Regions from separate parts of the Thalassotalea sp. LPB0316 genome, predicted to be linked through region 1. Evidence: predicted binding sites of a transcription regulator. Region 1 holds the regulator's gene; each other region holds the start of a gene.
The links. The regulator sigma-54, encoded in region 1, starts transcription at its own class of promoters, with help from an activator protein. The targets are predictions, from matches to a motif close to GTTGGCACGNNNNTNGNNT.
Positions count from the first base shown of each region.

Region 2: glnA (glutamate--ammonia ligase) is a predicted target of sigma-54. The motif match lies at 1,744-1,762, and genes of this name have one in related genera.
Region 3: flgA (flagellar basal body P-ring formation chaperone FlgA) is a predicted target of sigma-54. The motif match lies at 1,865-1,883, and genes of this name have one in related genera.

Region 1 is NZ_CP062946.1:1,435,414-1,438,699, reverse strand. It holds gene lptB (LPS export ABC transporter ATP-binding protein) at 1-427, shown strand, start outside; gene LP316_RS06280 (RNA polymerase factor sigma-54) at 489-1,991, shown strand; gene hpf (ribosome hibernation promoting factor) at 2,015-2,302, shown strand; gene ptsN (PTS IIA-like nitrogen regulatory protein PtsN) at 2,308-2,760, shown strand; gene rapZ (RNase adapter RapZ) at 2,767-3,286, shown strand, end outside.
Region 2 is NZ_CP062946.1:338,580-341,865, forward strand. It holds gene typA (translational GTPase TypA) at 1-1,477, opposite strand, end outside; gene glnA (glutamate--ammonia ligase) at 1,825-3,231, shown strand.
Region 3 is NZ_CP062946.1:1,618,277-1,621,562, forward strand. It holds gene flgN (flagellar export chaperone FlgN) at 223-654, opposite strand; gene flgM (flagellar biosynthesis anti-sigma factor FlgM) at 672-983, opposite strand; gene flgA (flagellar basal body P-ring formation chaperone FlgA) at 1,058-1,750, opposite strand; gene LP316_RS07155 (chemotaxis protein) at 1,922-2,851, shown strand; gene LP316_RS07160 (CheR family methyltransferase) at 2,872-3,286, shown strand, end outside.

The DNA.
Region 1 (3,286 bases):
GGCTATTTTACAAACACGTAAAGACTTGTCAGAGGTCGAACGTATTGAAAAACTTGAATTATTACTTGAAGAATTCAATATAGGCCATATAAAAGATAATACAGGGATGAGTTTATCTGGTGGTGAACGTCGACGTGTCGAGATTGCTCGCGCTTTGGCTGCTGATCCTCAGTTTATTTTACTCGATGAACCCTTTGCTGGCGTTGACCCAATTTCGGTTGGCGATATTAAAAAGATCATTTTGCACTTAAAACAGCGCGGTATTGGCATCTTAATTACCGACCACAACGTTAGGGAAACCCTTGATGTCTGTGAAAAAGCTTATATTGTCAGCCATGGTGAATTAATCGCCGAAGGTGACGCGGATCAAATTCTTGCTAATCAACAAGTCAGAGATGTGTACCTAGGTGAACAATTCACGCTATAGTTAAGATAAAGAAGTGACAATCACTTCGCGTTTGTAAATAGATAGGAATAATAAAAGCTACATGCGTCCATCATTACAACTCCGTATCGGACAACAGCTAACAATGACCCCACAGTTGCAGCAAGCAATCAGGTTGCTACAACTGTCGACATTGGATTTACAACAAGAAATTCAAGAAGCACTGGAAAGCAACCCATTATTGGAAGTTGACGAAAACGCAACCCAAACCAATGAAGAAAGCCAACCAGACAAGCTTGAAGAAGCGTTTATGGGTGAAAACCAAACGGCCTCGTCAAATGAAGGCAGTGAAGATCCTCTGCCTAGTTCCGATGAAGTAAATGCCAGTGATGGGTTGGAAAAAACCGATATTCCCGAAGAGTTATCTATGGATACTACGTGGGACGATAACTATAGTGCGAGTTTATCTGGCTCTAGCGCCGGCCCGCTGTCAGAAGACTACACCTATCAAGGTGAAACGACTGAATCTATTCAAGATCACCTACGCTGGCAAATGGAGTTAACACCGTTTACCGAAACAGATAAAGCCATTGCCACCGCTATTATCGATGCTATTGACGATGCTGGCTATTTAACTGTATCTACCGAAGATATTTTAGAAAGCTTAGGCGATGACGAGGTTGAGCTCGACGAAGTTGAAGCCGTACTCAAACGCATCAATATGTTTGATCCTGTTGGCGTTGGTGCGCGCTCAATTGCCGAGTGTTTATTAATTCAACTCAATCAATTTGACAAACAAACACCTTGGCTAGCAGAAACCAAACAAATTATCTCAGACCACATTGATTTGTTAGGTAACAGAGACTATCGTCAATTAATGCGCAAAACGAAATTGAAAGAAGATCAATTACGCGAAGTGATGAGGTTAATCCAAAGTCTTGATCCGCGCCCAGGCGACAGCGTGATAAAGTCGGAAGAGCAGTACATTATTCCTGACGTATCAGTAGAGAAAAAGAACGGCCGTTGGGTCGTAGAGCTCAATCCAGACACGGCGCCAAAACTGTCGATTAACCAGCAATATGCTGCAATGTCACGGTCAATGAAGTCGTCAGAAGATAGCCAATTTATTCGCTCAAACTTGCAAGAAGCGAAATGGTTTATTAAAAGCTTGGAAAGTCGCAACGATACCTTATTAAAAGTATCGAATTGTATCGTCCAGCGCCAACAAGCGTTTTTTGAGTACGGCCCAGAGGCTATGAAACCTATGGTGCTAAACGATATTGCGGAAGCTGTTGATATGCACGAGTCAACAATATCTCGTGTGACAACACAAAAATATATGCATACACCAAGAGGTATTTTTGAGTTGAAATATTTCTTCTCAAGTCATGTAAGCACCGAAAATGGGGGCGAATGCTCATCGACCGCAATCCGAGCATTAATTAAGAAATTAGTATCTGCTGAGCTACCATCTAAGCCATTAAGCGATAGCAAAATGGCCGACTTGTTAGCTGAGCAAGGTATTAATGTTGCACGACGGACGATAGCTAAATACCGAGAGTCTTTATCTATTCCACCGTCAAATCAAAGAAAAAGTTTATTGTAAACTTAGAAAAAAGGAAAAAGCTTATGCAAATTAATCTTTCTGGTCATCATGTAGAAGTTACCGACTCAATGCGCGAATACGTCAACTCAAAGTTTGCAAAGCTAGAACGACATTTCGATCACATCAACAATGTGCACGTTGTTCTAAATGTAGAGAAATTACAGCAAATCGCGGAAGCGACGCTGCACTTAAATGGCGGTGAGATCCATGCGTCATCAGACGACAAAGATATGTATGCTGCTATCGACTCGCTCGTCGATAAGCTTGACCGTCAAGTCATTAAACACAAAGAAAAGTTGAAAAAACATTAACTAAAATGAAGTTGCAAGACATTTTAACGCTGGACTGCACAATTTGTGCAGCGCCAGCAAGCAGTAAAAAACGCCTTTTTGATACTATTTGCGATGCTGCTGCACGTAAACTCCCTGAGACAAGCCAACACGATTTACTTCAAAGTCTTACCCAGCGCGAGCAAATGGGAAGTACAGGCATTGGCAACGGTATCGCCATTCCGCACGGCCGCTTAATCAACGGCAAGCATGCGGTGGCAGTGTTAATAACCACTGAACAGCCAATCGCTTTCGATGCGATAGATAATCAACCCGTTGACATTTTTATTGCCCTTTTCGTGCCTGAAGCTAGCTGCCAAGAGCACCTTGCAACCTTACAAAACATTGCCCAACTATTTAGCGACAAGAAGGTCGTTAAAAATATTAGAAAGTGTCAAGATAACCACCAGTTATTTGAAATTATTCAAGAAGCCTCATAGGAAAATATGAAATTACTCATTGTTAGTGGCCGATCAGGGTCAGGGAAGTCGGTTGCTTTAAGAGTACTTGAAGATTTAGGTTACTATTGCGTAGACAACATTCCGCTAAACTTGTTACCCGCGTTAACCCATACCGTAATCAACGACTATGAAAATGTCGCAGTGTCACTCGATGTGAGGAACTTACCTAAAGATCCTAACGATATTATCGAGGTACTCGACTATTTGCCCAATGCTGTTGAACTCAGCGTCTTGTATTTAGATGCCGACGATTCAGACCTGATCAGACGATTTAGCGAAACCCGACGCCTTCACCCCCTAATCAAAGAAAACATGGCACTTGATCAAGCGATTGAACTTGAGAAGCAGTTACTTGAGCCAGTGATTGTGCGGGCTGATTTATATATCAACACCACACAATTAACCCCGCACCAGTTATCAGATCTGGTTAGAGAGCGGATCCTAGGTAAAAAGTCGGGAAAAATGGTCATCGTTTTTGAGTCTTTTGGTTTTAAACACGGCGTTC
Region 2 (3,286 bases), 1.1 Mb from region 1:
TTGCAATTAACACACCGTTTAAGCGTTGACCAATCTCACCACCTTTGTGCGGGCCGTACTGCAAGAATGTGTGATAGATCAAACCAGAGCCAGAAGTTAATGTCATAAACTCGGTTTGGAAACCAATTAAACCACGGCTTGGCATAATAAAGTCCATGCGGATGCGGCCTTTGCCATCGGGTGCCATGTCGGTTAATTCTGCTTTGCGAAGACCCATTTTCTCCATAATAGAACCTTGATGCTCTTCTTCAACATCAACCGTTACTGTCTCATATGGCTCTTCAATTTCACCGTTAACTTCACGCATAATGACTTCAGGGCGAGAAACCGCAAGCTCAAAGCCTTCACGACGCATATTTTCGATTAAAATACCCAAGTGAAGCTCACCACGACCAGATACGCGGAACTTGTCCGGATCTTCAGTCTCTTCAACGCGAAGCGCTACGTTGTGAACCAATTCTTTTTCTAAACGCTCAAGAATGTTGCGAGAAGTAACGAATTTACCTTCCTGGCCTGCAAATGGAGAGGTATTAACTTGGAATGTCATAGTTACTGTTGGTTCATCAACTGATAGCGCCGGAAGAGGCTCAACTTCAGTTGGGCAACAGATTGTGTCAGAGATTTTCAACTCGCCCAAACCTGTGATCGCGATGATATCACCGGCAGTAGCTTCTTCTACTTCGTGACGTTCAAGACCAAGGTAACCAAAAACCTTACCTACTTTACCGTTGTGAACTGGGCCCGCTGCGGTTTGAACAGTAACTTGCTGATTAGGTTTTACACTGCCGCGAGTAACACGACCAACACCAATAACGCCTAAGTACGAGCTGTAATCGAGCTGCGAGATTTGCATTTGGAATGCGCCTTCAGGATCGGCATCAGGACATGGCACTTGATCAATAATTGTTTGGAAAAGTGGTGTCATATCTGTGCCAATTTCACCTTCTTCCATTGACGCCCAACCGTTAATTGCTGATGCGTAAACAACTTGGAAATCTAGTTGGTCGTCAGTTGCGCCTAAATTATCAAATAAATCGAATACTTGATCCATAACCCATTCTGGACGGGCGCCTGGTTTGTCAATTTTGTTAATAACGACGATAGGCTTTAAACCTTGGGCAAAGGCTTTTTGAGTTACGAAGCGGGTTTGAGGCATTGGGCCTTCTTGGGCATCAACGATCAGCAATACCGAATCAACCATCGACATAACGCGCTCTACTTCACCACCGAAGTCGGCGTGACCAGGAGTATCAACGATATTGACTCGGTAATCGTTCCAAGTAATGGCAGTGTTTTTAGCTAAAATAGTAATACCGCGCTCTTTTTCAATATCGTTAGAGTCCATTACGCGATCTTCAAGTTCGGTGCGTGAGTCTAACGTGCCTGATTGCTCAAGCAACTTATCTACTAAAGTGGTTTTACCGTGGTCAACGTGCGCAATAATGGCTACGTTACGTAAGTTATTGATATTACTCATATTAATCTCAACAAAAGAGTTTTAGCTGCCTTTGTGGCACTAAAATGTGCACAGCTGCCTTTGCTCATAGGGCTACAATTGGGCGCGAATTATACAGCAGTAATATAAACAAATAAAACAGTTAGTGATTTTATTGATCTTGCACTAGTATAATGCAAGTAAAGTAAAACCAAACGAATGCACCAAGAAAGTGCCACGCACGCACCAAAAAAGTGCAAGGCTTTATTGGTTAAAGAGCAATACACTTGATAAATAAGGCTTTTATCTTTGGCACACTTTTGGCTAATGGTAGAACAAGCAAAAATGTCTAACATTTCAAAATTACATAACTTCACTGGAGACTGAGAATGTCACAAGCTGTTTTAGACCTAATCAAAGAAAACGACGTTAAGTTCGTTGATTTACGTTTCACTGACTCTAAAGGTAAAGAGCAACACGTATCACTTCCTTACCATCAAATAGATGAAGACTTTTTCGAAGAAGGTAAAATGTTCGATGGTTCTTCAATCGCTGGTTGGAAAGGCATTAACGAGTCAGACATGGTATTAATGCCTGATGCTTCAACGGCAGTGCTAGACCCATTCACAGAAGAAGTTACACTAAACGTACGTTGTGACATCGTAGAACCTTCAACGATGCAAGGTTACAGCCGTGACCCTCGTTCAGTTGCTAAGCGCGCTGAAGAGTACATGCGTTCTACAGGTATCGCTGATACCGTATTATTTGGTCCAGAGCCAGAGTTCTTCGTGTTCGATGATATTAAATTCCATACAGATATGTCTGGTTCAATGTACAAAATTGACGACAAAGAAGCTGCATGGAACGGCGCAACACATTACGAAGATGGCAACCACGGTCACCGTCCAGGTGTTAAAGGCGGTTACTTCCCAGTAGCACCAGTAGATTCATCACAAGATTTGCGCTCTGCAATGTGTTTAGTAATGGAAGAAATGGGTTTAGTTGTTGAAGCTCATCACCATGAAGTAGCAACATGTGGTCAAAACGAAATCGCATGTCGCTTCAACACTATGGTAAGCAAAGCTGATGAAGTTCAAATCTACAAGTATGTTGTGCACAACGTAGCGCATGCATACGGTAAAACAGCGACTTTCATGCCTAAGCCATTAGTTGGTGACAACGGTACAGGTATGCACTGTCACCAGTCTTTAGCAAAAGACGGTGTTAACTTATTCGCCGGTGACAAGTACGGCGGATTATCAGAAACAGCTTTATACTACATCGGTGGTATTATCAAGCACGCTAAAGCGTTAAACGCGTTCACTAACGCTTCAACTAACTCATACAAGCGTTTAGTACCTGGTTTCGAAGCACCAGTTATGCTTGCTTACTCAGCACGTAACCGCAGTGCTTCAATCCGTATCCCAGTAGTACCTTCGCCGAAGGCACGTCGTATCGAAGTTCGCTTCCCTGATCCAACAGCTAACCCTTACTTAGCTTTCTCAGCAATGTTAATGGCTGGTCTTGACGGTATCAAAAACAAGATCCACCCAGGTGATGCAATGGATAAAGACCTATACGACTTACCAGCTGAAGAAGCCGCAGCGATCCCACAAGTTGCTTCATCATTAGAAGAGGCGCTTAACGCACTTGAAGCAGATCGTGAATTCTTAACCGCCGGTGGCGTAATGGATGACGACATGATCGATGCATACATTGGCCTCAAGCGTGAAGAAGTAGAAACGTTAAACATGACAACTCACCCAGTTGAGTTCCAAATGTACTACAGCGTTTAATCATTGATTAGCTTGCTAATTTAATAAAAAAGCTCACTTCGGTGAGCTTTTTTTG
Region 3 (3,286 bases), 180 kb from region 1:
GTGACGCATTTTATTTATCTATAAGTCAAACCCTTTAGCTGTAAACTCTCCTTTTTACAACAAGCAAAAGTTATTCATTTGACTAGAAACTGCATCCGTTTCGCACAATAAATATCGAAGCTCAGCAAAGATTAAAGGTCTGATCTTCGCTCATCACGGTCTGTAAGGTGAAGTCTAAAGCTATCTATTTAACCTATATATTCAAAAATTAGCTACGACAGCCTAGGCTTTGATGCCCATACGACTTAAACCACCACTTTTTTTACCTTTGGCATCATAAGTCATCGTTGACTTACTATTCTTTTCAAGCAAGCTAGAGCGCATTCGTTCAACGGCTACCTCTGATTGAGCAATAACTTGCCCATTGACTTGATTAAGCGTTTTGCAACGCTCTAGAATTTCTCGTGCCTGAACCAAAAGTTGCGCATTTTCTTCGTTTTCCAGATCGCGTTTAAAGTGAGGGTGAAGTGATAGAGACTTATCACCTTGTTCGATTGCTTGAAGCAATGTCTGTTTTTCTTCAGTGATGGCGACCAGTGCTTGAGGGTCTTGTTTGGTGAGAATATCTTTTTCTTGCAATAAAAGCTTCTCTAACGCAAGTAGGGAAGCTTCTTGATGTTCGATTAATTGTTTAACTGTCAATGGTGCCGGCATGCACACTCCATCAGCTGCTATTCGTCTAACTTAAATTCAAAGTTAGCAATACTTGCAGCGAGTTTGTCTGGGTCAATTTTATATTCCCCTGAAACAATTGCTTTTTTAAGTTGCTCAACTTTTTTCTGATTCACTTCTGGCTCATTAGCTGATTTTTGCTGTAATTTTGCTAGCTGTTGTGCCTGAGGAGTTATAGAAACAGAATCTTGACGAGCTTGCGGCGCAGAACTCGTTTGTTGAGCTGTTTGTGCTGCTTGTTGTTTCGCATTTTGATCGGCAACTTTGGTTAATGGATTTGAATTACCTAAGTTGTTGATATTAATAGCCATAACTTATTCCTAAAGGCAAAGTAAAAACTTTTCTCTCTTTATATCGACCCAACGCAAAAAAACTTTAGCTTTTTTTATAACGTTATTTCAACATAATTGATTGCTGAAACTCTACCTGAGACAACCTTACCTGAGCGGGTATTTCTTACCCTTACTTGGTCACCTAAACTACCACTAGATACAGCAACACCTGTCGCTTTAACGCTAAAGCTACCAGAACTTGCTTTAATAGTCACGTTTTCGCCACTGCAAACTAGGCAAATATTTTTAGCATATACGGTACGCCCCCTAGCGATATTGCGTTTGGCTTTCGCACCAACAATTTCATCCATACTGTCGAGTACTTCGCCTCGAATATTATTACTATCAACATATTTGATTGCTAGGTTATCTTCAGATAAGACACTACCTTTATCAATTAACATTGTGGCGACAACGACGGGCAGCTCAGTTGTGATCTTTACTGGTACGAATAAATGCCAAGGCGTTGAATCATTGCAAGTTATTTTAATATTTACATTTCTACCGTAAGAATTTTCGGGTATATTTGCCGATAATGGTGACGAACAAGGTTTTATGTTAATTCGACGATCTAATTTTGTTGGTGAAATGTCAATTCTACCGCTTTGCGGTAGGTCGTGATTTTCTTCGATAAAGTTTTTTGCAAATTGCTCGATATATTCATGATCAAATTCTGTTGCTACGCAAGAACTAGCAAAAAACAATAATAAACTGCTAAGTAATGATAATAACTTTAAATTTTTCATAAATATTACTGCTATTTTTTTAGGGAATTTAAAATACTCGTCTATGCTTAAGATATTCTTGAGCACAGATGAAGTGTCAAAAAATTTACGTTAATTAAAACGTCTCGTAGTATTTATCAAGAAACGTGCCTGATTGCGAAAACTGCAAATGGGCTTTATTAAGAGGTTTGTATGGCTGGTATTCTAGATTCGGTAAATCAACGCACTCAATTAGTGGGGCAAAACAGGTTAGAATTATTACTGTTTAAACTTGTTGGGCCGCAGCGATTTGGCATCAACGTGTTCAAAGTGCGCGAGGTTTTACAGTGTCCACCACTTACTGCCTTTCCACATCAAGATTCCTATATAAAGGGTGTCGCCCATATTCGCGGTCAAACTATCTCTGTTATTGATTTAAGCAAAGCGACAGGCGGACCTGAAATTGTTCAAACGGAAAACTCTTTTATTATCATTGCTGAATACAACAGAGCGGTTCAAGGTTTTCTTGTTGCCGGCGTTGAGCGCATTATTAATATTCGTTGGCAAGACATCTTGCCGCCGCCAGAAGGTGCAGGTAAATCAAATTACTTAACAGCGGTTACAGAAATTGAAGGCGAGATGGTTTCTATTCTCGATGTTGAAAAAATCTTAAATGAAATTAACCCCGTCTCGACTGAGCTGAGTGAAGAGGTTGCAGATATTTCTGTGGGCGAAAGCGTTGGCGACAAAATTGTGATGATCGCTGATGACTCAACAGTAGCGCGTAACCAAGTTAAGCGCGCACTAGAACCTCTTGGCTTAACTATGGTGCTGGCGAAAAATGGTCAAGATGCCCTCGACCAGTTAAACGCGATAGCTGATACTTGTGAACGCAGTATTTCGGAGAAAGTGGCTTTATTGATCTCTGATATTGAAATGCCTGAAATGGATGGCTATACCTTAACCGCTGAAATTAAAAGCCAAGAGCGACTGAATCAAATGCCGGTGATTTTGCATACTTCCTTGAGTGGTGTTTTTAATAATGCAATGGTTGAAAAAGTGGGTGCTGAAGATTTTATTCCTAAATTCCATCCTGATGAACTAGCAACAGCAGTGAAAAAATGGTTAAAGCTCGAAGAATGAACATCGAAGTGAAGTAAGCGATGACAAAGCAATTAGACGATAGAAGTTATAGTCAGTTTAGAACATTTCTCGAGCAGCAATGCGGCATTGTGCTAGGTGAAAATAAACAATACTTAGTTAAGAGCCGTTTAGCGCCGTTGATGGCAAAATTTGATATCGCCAGTCTTGATGAGTTGGTTAATAGCACGCTAAACCCGACTCAACGTCAACTGCGGGCGGCGGTGATCGATGCGATGACGACGAATGAAACCTTGTGGTTTCGCGATGATTACCCATTCGAACTACTTAAAACTAAAATATTACCTGAACTTGCTAAGAAAAAGTCTTCAATCAAGATTTGGTCGGCAGCGAGCTCTTCTGGACAAGAGCCATATTCGTTGGCCATGACGGTATTGGAGTTCCAGCAAAAAAATCCCGGTGCGATAAAGCAAGCGC